One region of the Providencia sp. PROV200 genome, then DNA from elsewhere that is predicted to be linked to it. Evidence: predicted binding sites of a transcription regulator. Region 1 holds the regulator's gene; the other holds the start of a gene.
The links. The regulator PurR, encoded in region 1, represses purine synthesis genes. The targets are predictions, from matches to a motif close to CANGCAAACGTTTGCNTG.
Positions count from the first base shown of each region.

Region 1 (7,713 bases):
CTGCTGAACGGTATTTATCAGCCGTTTCTTTAATTAGAGATTGCAGCTCACCACGCTGGAACATTTCCATGATAATATCGCAACCACCGACTAGCTCACCATCAACCCACAGTTGAGGGAAAGTTGGCCAATTTGCATATTTTGGCAGTTCCGCACGAATATCTGGGTTTTGCAAGATATCAACATAGGCAAAACGTTCACCACAAGAAGACAGAGCTTGTACTGCCTGAGCAGAAAAACCACAGCTCGGAAGTTTAGGAGAGCCTTTCATATATAATAAAATTGGGTTTTCTTTAATTTGGCGCTCAATTCTTTCAATAGTTGTCATTTTTAACTTCCTTAAAACAAAGATGCAGGTTTTGCAGTCAGCCGGTAACTGAGAGTCTACCTCAACTTAACAGAACACATTGACTGATATAATAAGAAACTGAATTGTTTCATACAATATGCCAGTTTTATAGGGGCATTACTATAACATTCCAAAAAACAAAAAGGCACCTTTTCTATCTTCTCTTTACCTAAGTCAAACAAGTAGCTATTTCTAGGTAAGAACTGAAATTTAATGTACTTAGGTTCCCCACCTACAATATCTATATGATTTTTATCTGTAATTTTTCTATTTATCTGTTAGCATCTTAGCCGCATCATTACCTTTACCTTTGTAAGGTTGATCGTGCTATTATTAATATATTAAGTATCATATCGCCAATAGGCGAAACTCTAATGATAAGCTGTGACATATTATTTTGCTCATTTTAAGAGCAAACACCCTGAGTATTTTGATATAAAAGCAATCAAGGAGTACGCAATGTCATTTGAACTACCCGCTTTACCGTATGCAAAAGATGCTTTAGAACCTTATATCTCTGCAGAAACCTTAGAATATCACTATGGTAAACACCACAACACTTATGTTGTTAACTTAAATAACCTCATCAAAGGTACTAACTTTGAAGGAAAATCTTTAGAAGAAATTATCAAAACTTCTGAAGCTGGGGTTTTTAACAACGCGGCACAAGTTTGGAACCACACTTTCTATTGGAATTGCTTAGCGCCAAACGCTGGTGGCGAGCCGACAGGCAAAGTTGCGGAAGCGATTAATAAAGCATTCGGTTCTTTTGCTGAATTTAAAGCTCAGTTTACTGATGCCGCAACCAAAAACTTCGGTGCTGGATGGACTTGGTTAGTAAAAAAAGCAGATGGTAGCCTTGCAATCGTCAATACATCGAATGCTGCGACCCCAATCTCTGGTGACGACAAACCTGTGTTAACCGTTGATATTTGGGAGCATGCATACTATATCGATTACCGCAACGCCCGCCCTAAATACTTAGAAAACTTCTGGGCACTGGTTAATTGGAAATTTGTGGAAGCAAACTTAGCATAGTCCTCTAGCAAGTATCGAAACAAAGACTAAATTGACAAGGGCGAGATGTACTCGCCCTTTTATTTCACCTACTCGAGGCTGGAATAAAATCAGAAAATATGTGCAGCAAGAAAAATAATCAGTGCTAATGAGCCCAATGCAGCAAGCAATCCATATTTAAAATCTGTATCCATGAGTTCCTCTCATTTTAATGTCATTGAATTAACAAATAACCACTCATTAATTAAGGTTATTAAGTATACATATCTAAAAAAGTAAAACTAGTGTCTATATCACATGTTATAACATCAATTATTTCTTTCGTTTTTGCGCTAGATCAGACAAAATCGACAACAAATCGCTAAGTTATTGCCAGCAAAGGATCAATGCATCAATATGCAGGTAATTTTTTAACAAGAATTATTATAGAGACCGGTTATTGGTCAGGAGTTTTCTTCCCCCATGGCAACGATTAAAGATGTGGCGAAGCGCGCTGGCGTATCCACCACAACCGTATCCCATGTTATTAATAAAACGCGCTTTGTGGCTGATGACACCAAGGCTGCGGTTTGGGCTGCAATTAAAGAGCTTAATTATTCGCCAAGTGCGGTTGCCCGTAGTTTAAAAGTTAATCATACAAAGTCGATTGGCTTACTCGCAACCTCAAGCGAAGCCCCTTATTTCGCAGAAGTAATTGAATCAGTTGAAAATAGTTGTTATGAAAAAGGTTACACACTTATACTTTGTAATTCTCATAATAATTTGGGAAAACAAAAAGCATATTTGCAAATGTTAGCGCAAAAGCGCGTTGATGGCCTACTTGTGATGTGTTCTGAATATCCAGATACGTTAATTAGTATGCTTGAAGACTATCGTAATATCCCAATGGTGGTGATGGATTGGGGAACCTCCCGAGGTGATTTTACAGACAGTATTATTGATAATTCATTCCATGGTGGGTATCTTGCAGGCCGCTATTTAATTGACCGTGGGCACCGTGATATTGGTGTGATCCCTGGCTCGCTTGAAAGAAACACCGGTATCGGCCGCTTAACAGGCTTCAAAAAAGCAATGGAAGAAGCAAAGATCACACTGAAAGACCAGTGGATAGTACAAGGTGATTTCGAACCTGAATCTGGCTATAAAGCAATGATGCAAATTTTAAGCCATAAACAACGTCCTACTGCGGTATTTTGTGGTGGCGATATCATGGCGATGGGAGCCATTTGTGCGGCTGATGAAATGGGGCTACGCGTTCCACAAGACATTTCAATTATTGGTTATGATAATGTGCGAAATGCGCGCTATTTCACACCAGCATTGACCACTATCCACCAACCCAAAGAGCGTTTAGGCCAAATGGCCTTCACCATGCTGCTCGACCGTATCATTAATAAGCGCGAAGATGCTCAAACAATTGAAGTTCACCCTCGCCTTGTAGAGCGTCGCTCTGTCGCTGACGGGCCATTTATCGATTATCGTCGATAAGACAAATCGTTAAGTTGAAAGCCACTCTGCGTTGAGCGTTTCATTATCACCAAGGTAATCCAATAACCAACGGAGCGCGGGTGATGTACTATTTTCCACCCAAGTTAAACAACAAGGACTGGGTGGAAATGGCTGTGCTAATGCTAGTTCAACTAATTGGCCTTTTTCACAAAGCGGAGCTGCTCGATGCTCCGGTACCATTCCAACACATAGCCCATTAACCAAACAAGCTAAACCATTTTCCCAGTAAGGCACGACAAGCCGACGTTGGTTATCAAGTGCCCAAGTATCACGTTTGGGAAGGTTACGAGAGGTATCTTCGAGACACAAACTCGGGTACTCTCTCATTTGGTCATCAGTCAGTTTCTCACCTATTTGGGCTAATGGGTGTTCTGGACTTGCGACACACATCCACGGCATAAAACCCATATCACGGAAGCTGTATCTTTCGCCTATCGGGGACGCTCGAGTCGCTCCAATCGCAACATCTACACGTCCGTCAGCAAGTGCATCCCACACTCCATTAAACACTTCAGGGTGAATAAAAAGTTCAATATCGGGAAAATGACGATAAAAATCAATAAGTAATTGTTCTGTCCTTTGGGGTTTAACAATACAATCAACAGCAATACTAAATTGCCCGCGCCAGCCATTTGCAACTTGCTGGCATTGATGTCTTGTATCTGTCATTTTTTTGATAACAGAACGACTTTCCTTAATAAATATCGCCCCTGCTTCTGTCAGAACAACATCGCGATGTCGGCGTTCAAATAGAGGAACAGCAAGCCATTCCTCAACTTGCTTGACGGTATAACTGATTGCAGAAGGTACACGGTGCAATTCATCAGCAGCACCACTAAAACTTCCAGTTCGAGCAACTGCATCAATCACTTCGAGTGCATGCGCAGACCACATAACCTCTCCTTTCAAAAATTTTGATGGCAAGATCCAAATATTACCGTTTCACAACCTAAAAAAATAGCCTATACAATGACATCATCATTAACAATTTTTTAAATATCAGATAAGTAATAATTATGTCGAATACTGTGAAAAAAAATTCTCCGGGTTTTATGGTTTACCTTGCAGGACTTAGTATGCTAGGTTTTTTAGCCATTGATATGTATTTACCTGCATTTGGCGCTATGCAAAACACCTTGCATACCTCTGAAGGCGCCATCAGTGCTTCTCTCAGTATTTTTTTAGCTGGTTTTGCCTTTGCTCAGCTATTATGGGGGCCATTATCAGACAAACTTGGCCGTAAGCCTGTGCTAATTGTGGGCTTAACTATTTTCATTATCAGTAGCTTAGCCATTTATTGGGTCGAAACCGCAACACAGCTATTAACACTACGTTTTTTACAGGCTGTTGGGGTCTGCTCCGCGGCAGTTTTATGGCAAGCCCTTGTTATCGACCGCTATGATGAGGCAAATACCCAGAAAGTCTTTGCTTCTATCATGCCACTAGTCGCGCTATCCCCGGCTTTAGCCCCATTATTAGGAGCATGGGTTCTAGAGCACCAAACATGGGAAGCAATTTTCCTGATCCTAATGGCGGTGGGCATACTACTTTTATTACCGACACTCTTTTTGAAAAATGTTTCAGTTAAAACAATAACTGATGATAACCAACCAGAAACTAAGATTTCTTTCTCAAACTTGCTCAGTTCCCCTGTTTTCAGCGGTAACGTGCTGGTTTATGCATCCTGTAGCGCGGGTTTCTTCGCTTGGTTAACCGGGTCACCTTTTATCTTACGTGACATGGGCTTCAACCCTGCTGATATTGGTTTGAGCTATATTCCACAAACTTTAGCCTTTATTGTTGGTGGATATGGCTGCCGCATTTTATTAGCAAAAGTTCGCGCAGAAACGCTATTTCCATTATTATTAATTGGTTACGCGGTAAGCATGTCTATTTTATTTATCATGGCCATCTATACCACACCATCATTAACCATGATATTGATCCCATTTTGCTTTATGGCGGCAATGAACGGGGCCTCTTATCCTATTGCAGTATCCAAAGCACTAAATGCATTTCCTAGCGCGAGTGGTAAAGCAGCTGCATTGCAAAATGCCTTACAATTAGGTCTATGTTTCTTAGCAAGCCTACTTGTTTCAGCCCTGAGTTTAGACCCATTGTTAGCAACAACGGGTGTCATGGCGGTTACCATTATTCCAATGACCATTGGTTATTTTATGCAACGCTGCGGCAATAAAAATAATCAAGATCTTGAGCAGGTCGATTGCCAAACGATCTCCTAAAGTATAGCTTGTCGAATCAATCATGCCGTATATAATCGGCATGATTGATATTTAACTAATTCCCAAAAACTTCTTCCAATGTATAACTCTTATGGTTATACCGTAACATTTATTAAGTATTTTTCTATATCACCCATTATTCTTAGCTCACAAAACCTGAACTTTCTTGTCAAAACCCCTTAATCTAAGCGGATTTCACTAATAAATAAGGCTTTTTTTTTGTTATCTACTAAGATATAGATGTTTCATGGTTAATTTTCTTGTTAAAAAACGTTATCATTGCGACATTAAATAATGAGTGCTCAAGAATGATGTTAAAACAGTATTATCCACCAGATGAATTAAAATCCTTTGTTAGCTCTATTTTAATAATCAAAGAGTTTACAGAGGCAATTAAAATTTTTCCTGGAACAGGTGCTGAAATCTGGGTTTCATCAGATACATTTCACATGACAACTGAAAGCAACTCAGCCGCAGACCCTTATCAGCTGATTATTCCTAGAGTCAACACATTTACTGCTAGCCCTAATTTTTCAAAAGTTATGGTATTACGTATTCGTCATGATGCATTGCGTTTTCTTCTGCCTCAAAGAACACTAAATTATACTGATAAACCCATCGCACTAAATGACATATGGAAAGACCGTTGGTTTGAAGCTTTAGCTAACTCTTCATTCAAAGAGTTGTTGGATTGCTTTAATAGGACAAAAGCCAAGAAAAAGTCTCATTTCACAGATGAAATTTTAGAGTTGCTATATCGTAACCCAACTAAAAAAATCACTGAAATTGCCGAAGAGACAGGTTTACATCTCCGAGTCATTCAAAAAGAGTTTTTAAAAGAATACGGTATTACACCAAAAAGGTACCAGATCAATTGTCGCTTAGAGCACGTTTTAAAAAGTATGGTAGTAGAACCAGATACCTACCGCTGGTTTGAAACAGGCTATTATGACCAATCCCACTTTTACCGTGATTTTAAAAGATACTTTACTATGACGCCGTCGGCATTTTTAAAATCAAGTTATTCGCTTTTTTACAATACAAAAACTAAGTACCCATTAAGATAGTTCTTAATACATAAGGAGAACGGAATGAGTATTGTTGTGTATGCCCAAATTACAACAGAAAGGACGGATGGGTATTTAACGAAAGAAATCGTTCGTGACTTAGCAAAACTAAGCCGCCGAGAGAAAGGATGCATTCAATATGATCTTATGGCTAAAGAAAATGGTTACATTGTTTTCGAGGAATGGGAAGACACTCAGGCATTAGAGATGCATAAAAACAGTCCGCATTTCAAGCGATTAGTTGAAGCAATTGAACGTGATAACGCTAGCTTTTCTGTCAATTTTAGTGAAAAATGATCTATTAATAATGAAAACTAGAGCGCATTGTATTTTTAAGCAATTTTAACCTTCTTTATTTAATAGAACTCCGTAACCTATATTCAATAAACAAAATCCAACCATACTTTATTCAGGCTATAGCATAAACTACTATTGCTATAGCCTACCTGATTGCTTATATCGCTATTTATCTTTAACATAAATAACGCAATTGCTTGCTTTAATGCCTATTCACTCTGTTTTTGCTACATTAGCCAACTCTTCTGCTTGCTGTAATAACTTTTCTTGTTCTTTTTGATTTAAAACGCGTTCAACCGTATCAACAATTGCCTGCGTTTGTGGGTCTATCTCTATATTTATTTTATCACCCAAGCGTTTTTTACCTAGTGTTGTTCTCTCTAATGTTTCTGGGATTAAATGTACACAAAACCGATTATTGATTACATCACCCACCGTTAAACTGATGCCATCAATCGCCACAAAGCCTTTATGCAAAATATATTTCATCAAAGCTTTATCATGAATTGACAACCAAATTTGGTGGTTATCTTCGGATGTGAAAATTTTACTAATTTCAGCTGTTGTCATGATATGACCAGAAACGATATGGCCGCCAATTTCGTCACCATATTTTGCGGCGCGTTCGATGTTAACAACATCACCTTCTTGTAATTCCCCTAAGTTAGTCAATCTCAGAGTTTCTTTAATTAGATCAAAACTGACTCTCTCACCATCGATTTTCGTTACCGTCAAACAACAACCATTATGCGCAACGGAAGCCCCTGTTTCTAAACCTCTAAGTAATTCAGGGGTAAATTTCATTACATGAGTTCGAAAGTTGGCTCTTTCTGTAATTTCAATAATAGGAGCGGTCGCTTGGACAATGCCTGTAAACATAATGATTCCCAGTGTAGTGGATTAATAAGCTCAGTTTACATCAGAATTTTTAGAGATCTATCCTATTTGAGTGATAAACAAGACGTTAATAAATCGAGTATTTGTCCATATATTAGGTTCTAAAATGCTCTTTTATAGTTTGTTACCATATCATTATTGGAATCCATTTAGAAAAGGGATAGAATGAGCGGTTTTTAATAATCAATGAGAACTTAGTAACTCATTTATTTTTCTAATTTTTTCCTCTTATTTTCTTTTATTACAAAGGTGTATGCGTGCAGAAATATTTTACAGAAGCGCGTAACTTGTTGGCACTTGGTATTCCTATCGTTTTGGCTCAATTTTCACAAAC
Region 1 is NZ_CP096307.1:1,817,425-1,825,137, reverse strand. Features, by position in the region: gene M1E86_RS08355 (Grx4 family monothiol glutaredoxin) at 1-328, opposite strand, end outside; gene sodB (superoxide dismutase [Fe]) at 809-1,387, shown strand; gene purR (HTH-type transcriptional repressor PurR) at 1,829-2,854, shown strand; gene punR (DNA-binding transcriptional activator PunR) at 2,864-3,769, opposite strand; gene punC (purine nucleoside transporter PunC) at 3,892-5,118, shown strand; gene M1E86_RS08330 (helix-turn-helix transcriptional regulator) at 5,427-6,185, shown strand; gene M1E86_RS08325 (putative quinol monooxygenase) at 6,210-6,482, shown strand; gene M1E86_RS08320 (riboflavin synthase subunit alpha) at 6,696-7,361, opposite strand; gene M1E86_RS08315 (MATE family efflux transporter) at 7,637-7,713, shown strand, end outside.

Region 2 (7,713 bases), 1.5 Mb from region 1:
GAAAGTCGGTTTAGTTCATGGTCGAATGAAACCCGCTGAAAAGCAAAGTATTATGGCGGCTTTTAAACAGAATGAAATTCAACTGCTGGTTGCTACGACGGTTATTGAAGTCGGTGTGGATGTGCCAAATGCAAGTTTAATGATTATTGATAACCCTGAACGCCTTGGTTTGGCTCAGTTACACCAACTAAGAGGGCGGGTCGGCCGTGGAGCTATCGCGTCTCACTGTGTCTTATTGTACAAGACACCGTTAACCCATACCGCTAAACAAAGACTACAAGTGTTGCGGGACAGCAATGATGGCTTTGTTATCGCACAAAAAGATCTCGAAATTCGCGGGCCAGGGGAATTATTAGGCACTAGACAAACAGGAAATGCAGAATTTAAAGTCGCAGATTTGTTGCGTGACCAATACATGTTGCCAGAAGTGCAACGCCTTGCTCGCCATATTCAACAAAATCACCCCGAAAATGCACAACAACTTATTGAGCGTTGGTTACCTGAGCGAGAGCAGTACAGCCACGCTTAAGTTTTATATCTTCTTTTTATTCGTTCCCTAAAATGAAAATTGCCGTGAATATTTTCACGGCAATACCTGCTTTACTTGATTTATTATAAAATGAAAGTTAACCAGCAATCGTTGGGAATAATGGCAGCATCAGATACAGTTTAATCACTATCGCATTAACAATATCAATGAAGAATGCCCCAACCATTGGTACAACCAAGAATGCTAAGTGAGATGGACCTAATCTATCCGTAACAGCTTGCATATTCGCAATCGCTGTTGGTGTCGCACCAAGACCAAACCCACAATGACCTGCAGCTAAGATTGCAGCGTCATAGTTTTTGCCCATCACGCGGAAAGTCACAAAAATAGCATATCCCGCCATCACACAAGCCTGTACAGCAAGAATGATAATCATTGGGATTGCAAGTGATGCTAATTCCCACAGCTTCAAGCTCATGAGTGCCATTGCTAAGAATAATGAGAGGCTCACGTTACCCATGACAGAAACAGCGCGGTCGAATACTCGGTAAAAACCAAGCAGTGATAAGCTGTTACTTAAAATGACACCAACAAAAAGTACGCAGACAAACTTAGGCAATGCGAAAGGAGTATCGGCTAATTCGCCTGCAATAAAACTTCCCACCAATAGACAAATAGCGATCAGTGCAATAGTTTCAATTAAAACCATTGAAGTGATCATGCGCCCAGATTGTGGTTTCTCAAATGCAGTTGGAACGTCTTTATCATCATCAGCCGTTCCTGGCGTTGGAATATTACGCGTTAGAAAACGTGCAACAGGCCCGCCGATTAAACCACCGAGAACAAGTCCAAATGTAGCACACGCCATTGCAACTTCTGTTGCACTTTGGAAACCATAGCTTTCAGTGAAAATTTTCCCCCATGCCGCACCAGTTCCATGACCACCCGATAAGGTAACTGAACCAGCTAATAGCCCCATGAGAGGGTCTAATCCCAATAATTCAGCAAGAGCAATCCCTACCGTATTTTGGACAAGCAATAAACCAACAACCACAAAAATGAAGATAAACAATGCCTTACCACCAGCCTTCAAACTAGCAAGGTTGGCATTAAGACCAATTGTGGCAAAAAATGCCAGCATCATAGGTTCTTGCAGTGATAAGTCAAAAGAAAGGCTCCAGTCAAATAATTGTTTAAGCAATAAAAGACTAAAAGCTACTAACAACCCACCCGCAACAGGTTCAGGGATTGTATATTTTTCAAGGAAAGGAACTGATTTGACCAGTTTACGCCCAAGTAATAGTACTAAGGTAGCTGCTACCAGTGTACCGTAGACATCGAGATGATACATTCACGTACCTCGTCTGTTGTTAAAATTATCAAAAACTAGTAAGACGTTAATTTCTTCCTTAAAACGCCAAAAGCAGGTTATAGGATTAGAAAAAAAAACTGTTATAAATACAAGTTAAAAGATATAAAAATGTGACAGCCTTATTTAACATTGATCAATATTTTTTACGCGCAAACGATTGCTTTTTAATTTCGACACATTACAATGCGTTTTTTGTTGGCGAGAAATGAAGGCAATGAATACTGCGACGTCTGAAAAACAAACTACTGAAGCGACCATACAAACGCAAAGCGAACTCATCTATAAATTAGAAGACCGCCCACCACTGCCCCAAGCCTTGTTTGCCGCTGGGCAACATCTTCTGGCGATGTTTGTTGCGGTGATTACCCCTGCGATGCTGATTTGTCAGGCATTAGGACTACCAGCTCACGATACCCAGCGCATCATTAGTATGTCTTTATTTGCCTCCGGTATTGCTTCTTTAATTCAGATCCGTGCATGGGGCCCTATTGGCTCAGGCCTGCTTTCGATTCAAGGAACCAGTTTTAACTTTGTTGCACCTTTAATCATGGGGGGTGTTGCACTTAAGCAAGGTGGCGCTAATATCCCGTCGATGATGGCAGCCTTATTCGGCACATTGCTAGTTGCAGCACTCACCGAAGTGATTCTTTCTCGCTTCTTACATCTAGCCCGTCGAGTCATTACACCACTGGTTTCAGGTGTTGTTGTCATGATTATCGGCCTATCCTTGATTCAAGTCGGGTTAACATCCATTGGCGGTGGCTATGGTGCAATTAGTGACAACACTTTTGGTTCCCCTGATTATTTGATTTTAGCTGGGGTTGTTTTAGCGGTTATTATTTTACTTAATCGGCAGAAAAACCCTTACTTACGTGTCGCATCTTTAGTCATTGCTATGGCTGTTGGTTATATTGCAGCTTGGTGGATGGACATGTTGCCAAATGCGCAACCAATGGAAGCCAACCAGCCAATTATTACTGTCCCTGAGCCCTTTTATTATGGCTTATCCTTCGACTGGAACCTGTTGATCCCATTAATTCTTATTTTTATGGTGACTTCCTTAGAAACGATAGGTGATATTACCGCCACTTCTGATGTATCTGAGCAACCGGTTCGCGGCCCTTTGTACATGAAACGTATCAAAGGTGGCGTACTTGCTAATGGTTTGAACTCGATGGTTTCTGCGGTATTTAATACTTTCCCTAACTCTTGCTTTGGGCAAAACAACGGTGTTATCCAGTTAACTGGGGTGGCAAGTCGCTATGTCGGCTATATTGTCGCGTTAATGTTAGTGCTATTGGGGCTGTTCCCTGCGGTTGCAGGCTTTGTGCAACAAATTCCAGAACCCGTATTAGGCGGAGCAACCATTGTAATGTTTGGTACCATTGCCGCTTCAGGTGTACGCATTGTATCTCGTGAACCGCTCAATCGCCGGGCTATCATGATTATTGCGCTTTCCCTCGCAGTGGGTATGGGCGTTTCACAGCAACCTTTGATTTTGCAATTCGCACCTGACTGGCTAAAAACATTGTTTTCTTCTGGTATTGCTGCGGGTGGTTTAACTGCAATTGTTCTGAATTTAGTCTTCCCTCTCGAAAAATAACCTTCATTCTAGCCGCCAGTGTTGAACACTCTGGCGGTTTTTCTGTATCCTATCCTTAAATTGTCGCTATATTAGGCAGTCTCTTCCTGTGTCTATTCGTCAACAAACCAAAGGAGCAGTAAACTGTGAAATGGTTAATCAAACTTACTACCTATGCACTTCTGTTACTGCTGCTATTGTTTATTTTTACTTATATCGGGCTGCAAACCCGTTGGGGTGCATCCTACTCCAGTCAATTTTTAAGTAAGTTCACTGACTATGATATTGATGTGGGAATTATGGGACATGAATTTTCTAACCCCGGTGAATTCATTTTCCAAGATGTCAAATTAGCGAATAAAAACTGTGACCTATCTTTAGACTCACGGCAAATCGTGCTTGATGTTAATTGGCGAAATCTATTTAGCGGTACGGCAATCAAACGTTTGGTTATTACTCAAGGAACATTATCGACAACTGTCACACCTGATACGATACTGCTACCTATTTCCGCGAATATTTTGCAATTTGAAAATAGCCAAATCACGCTTAAAAAAGACAATGATACTGTGCAAGTCACTGGCTTCACGGGGGGAATTACCCCTTGGAAACCCGATGAAAACTCCCCTTTTGGTTACGGTGATTTTCGATTTACCGCTAACCAATTAAAATTTAATGACCTTTCATTCAAGAATGTTGCCATTACCGGTAAATTGCAGCAGCAAGGAACAGAAATAAGTCAAGCAAGTGCCTACCTAAATAATGGCTATATTGCGGGGGCTGGGAAGGTACTTAAGGATGGCGCTATCGCGGTAGATTCCCTCACCATGAATAAAGTCGGTTGGGAAAATAAAGTTGATGTCGATTCACTATTTGATGCAATAACGAGTGAAAAATCATTGCAGATCAAAAAAGTAGAGTTAACCAACATTGATATTCAAGGGAAGGATTGGGCACTCTCTGGCCTAAGCACCGAAATTGACCAACTCAGCTTCGTGAGAGGGAGCTGGACTAGTTCCGAAAGCAACATTCGTTTTAATGTTGACCAATTTGTCGTAAAAGACCAGCAACTCAGTACCTTAATTGGTGATCTGAAAATTAACGGTGACAGCCTGAATATCAATAAGTTATCCGGTTACTATAATAAAGGCGTCTTTAACCTCAGTGGTTCTTGGCAGCGCAATGACCGAATACTGACTATCGACGAAGGCAAACTAGCGGGTATCTTATATACTTTGCCTGAAAATTGGCTATCATTCTTTGCAGAGCCTACACCGCCTTGGTTATCTGGTTTAAGCATCAAAAAATTCACCCTTTCTCAATCACTTTTGATGAATATCCAACCACAGTTTTCCTTTGAGCTGACCGCGCTCAGCGGCAATATTGAAAATATCGATTTAATAAAACAAAAGCAGTGGGGAATTTGGAGCGGTAAAGCGACATTCACTGCAGATAGCGGCACAATTAACCAAGTTCTTGTACGCCGCCCGTTTATTGAAGTGCGTCAAAGTGGTAAGTCCTCAGCCGCTGCGAGCTTAACAGTCAGTACCGATAAAGGCATCAGTAAGGTTGGCTTGCTGGTAAAACAAGAACCAAAAAAAGTCCCCTTCTTACTGAGAGCATCGGGTTCGAATATTGATCTCGTTGATTTAAACCAATGGGGCTGGGCAGGCTTTCCCGCTCAAGTTATTGGTGATTTTGATGCGACATTACAAGGGGATTTACTCGCCCCATCAGTAGAAAAAAGTTTGAATGGGGAGTTGATGGCAGTCCCATTGCAAGGCAAACGCCTATTCCGTACCGTTGTTAATGGGGTTGTCACTTCTTCAGTAGAGTCCGAAGCCGATTTACAGCCTACCGAGCCTTCATTAGTAGAGCCGCTCCCCGCACTTAGTAATCCATAGATATACAAAAGGCAGGTCAATCATACCTGCCTTTATCTTTTAATTTTCAATGAACAACATTACTTTACTGGCGCTACAGGTAGCACCATATAGACACCACTGAATACTGCGCCCACCTTGCCATCAGGGTTACTAACCTCGACTTTCAGCTTTACCCGCGCTTTACTGCCGCGCGCTAAACGGTCAAGGTCACCGCTCATATTTGCTAAGTCCGCTGTCGCTGTCGGCCTGCCGCTCACGGGCTTACCATAACGAATACTGGCATCGACCAACACAATATCGCCACCAAGCTGGTGTTCTTGCATTAACAGCCAAATCAGCCCCCATCCCGTCAAGGTAGCTAATGAAAATTGGCTTCCTGCAAATATCGTTTCATGAGGATTTTGGTTGCCCGCTTCCGGCATGGTGGTAATAAAACGAGTTCCTGTGTATTGGTCAACTCGAACCCCCATTTTCTCACTCAATGGAATGTACTTATACCACGCTTGTTGTAGCTCACCACACCAATCGGGACGATGTAGAATTTGGTCTAGCGTCTCAATGGGTTTAATCATCAAATAGTGGCGTACAGGCGTTTTTAGCTGCCCAGCGACTTGGCCACGGTTCTCAAAACCCATTTTGTCGAAAAAGGGGACGGCCTCTTCACGAACGCTCGACACAATGCGTTTTACGCCTTCTTGCCGCGCAACGGACTCCAGGGCCATGATAATTAATTTGCCGAGTCCTTTACCTTGCATGGCAGGGTTAACGGCTAAAAAACGGATAGCCCCCTCATTATCTGCATTGATATATAAGCGGCCAATGGCAAGGATACGGTTTTTATCATCCACAACCATTTGATGGTGTGCGGTTAAATCATATCCATCTTTTTCTGAACCAAGGGGCTGATTAAACGGTTTTCGCAACATTTCCCAGCGAAAATGGTAATAAGTTGCGAATTCAATATCATCTTTCGGTGTACGTAAATGGTACATCGCTTCCCCCTTTAAAAATGGCTTCACACTTGTAGCCAGAAGGTAACAGGGCCATCATTGGTTAAATTTACTTGCATATCGGCAGCAAATTCCCCCGTTTGTGTTTCAATCCCTTGTAGCCGGCTTTGTTCAACGAAGTATTGATACAAGGTATCTGCTTTTTCAGGTTCGGCTCCCCCTGAAAAACTTGGCCGCATACCTTTTTTGGTGTCAGCAGCTAAAGTAAATTGAGAAACCACCAATAGGCTACCTCCCGCTTGCTGAACGTTGAGATTCATTTTCCCTTGTTCATCGCTAAAAATACGGTAGCCTAATACTTTTTCACACAAACGCTTGGCTTTCTGCTCATCATCATCTTTTTCAACACCAAGTAAAACCAACAACCCAGTATTTATTTGCCCTACTATTTTCTGATCAACAACCACACTCGCTTGAGTGACTCTCTGGATTAATGCAATCATGATGACTCTTTACAAAAAGATGGAGCAACGTTCGCCGTTGCCCCACGATAAAATCAGGATGTTATTCAACTTCAGCACTAAAATCGTAAGTGCGGAAATATTCAGGAATGGTGTCTTTATTCACGACATGAATACTGCGAATACCAAGAGCTTCTGCAGCTTTTATATTTTCCTCGACATCATCAAAGAAAATAGCATCTGCTGCATCAAAATCTTCTGATTGCAGCACATATTTGTAAATTTCAGGATCAGGCTTACGCATGCCTAAATCTTGGGAGAGATATAAAAAATCAGAGGAAGCTGCAATTTCTGGGTAGTGTGCTGGCCAGTAGTCTAGATGTAGACGGTTGGTATTCGATAAAACGACCACTCGGTGCCCTTGTTCACGAAGGCGCTCCATAATATCAATGACTTCAGGTCGTAATGAAATAAAAATAGCGTGCCAGCCTTCAGCAAAATCTTCAAAGCTTAGTGTTATGCCTATTTCTTCACAAAGCAGTTCAGCAAACTCGATGTCTGAAATTTTTCCACACTCATGTAATTGAAAGATATTACCAAAAGTAAAACGTGATTTGATTTCTTCACTTGGTGTACCACTGAGCTCAGACCATTTATCAAATACACGATTAAAGTCGATATCAATAATCACATTACCCATATCGAAGATATACAGCATAAATTTTCCTCATTGTTATTCACTAAATTTACTTTAATCATTATTCATGCAACTGAACAGCCCTAATTAGTGATAATTCACGTTATTTTGTCAATTTATCGATTAAGCAACCCGCACTTAGCTCAATTAACGAGCAGCAAACTGGGCAATTTGTTCCATTAAAGAGAAAATATTTTTTATCCTAAAGGTGCTATTTCACACCACACTATCGGCTTTTGATACTAAATGTTAAGTCCCACCATAGGCTTTTTGCA
Region 2 is NZ_CP096307.1:296,819-304,531, reverse strand. Features, by position in the region: gene recG (ATP-dependent DNA helicase RecG) at 1-529, shown strand, start outside; gene gltS (sodium/glutamate symporter) at 627-1,841, opposite strand; gene M1E86_RS01385 (uracil-xanthine permease family protein) at 2,077-3,465, shown strand; gene M1E86_RS01380 (AsmA family protein) at 3,591-5,348, shown strand; gene fabY (fatty acid biosynthesis protein FabY) at 5,408-6,322, opposite strand; gene dtd (D-aminoacyl-tRNA deacylase) at 6,346-6,783, opposite strand; gene yihX (glucose-1-phosphatase) at 6,845-7,459, opposite strand.
Region 2: a site for PurR is predicted at 2,009-2,026, ahead of gltS (sodium/glutamate symporter). Genes of this name have one in related genera too.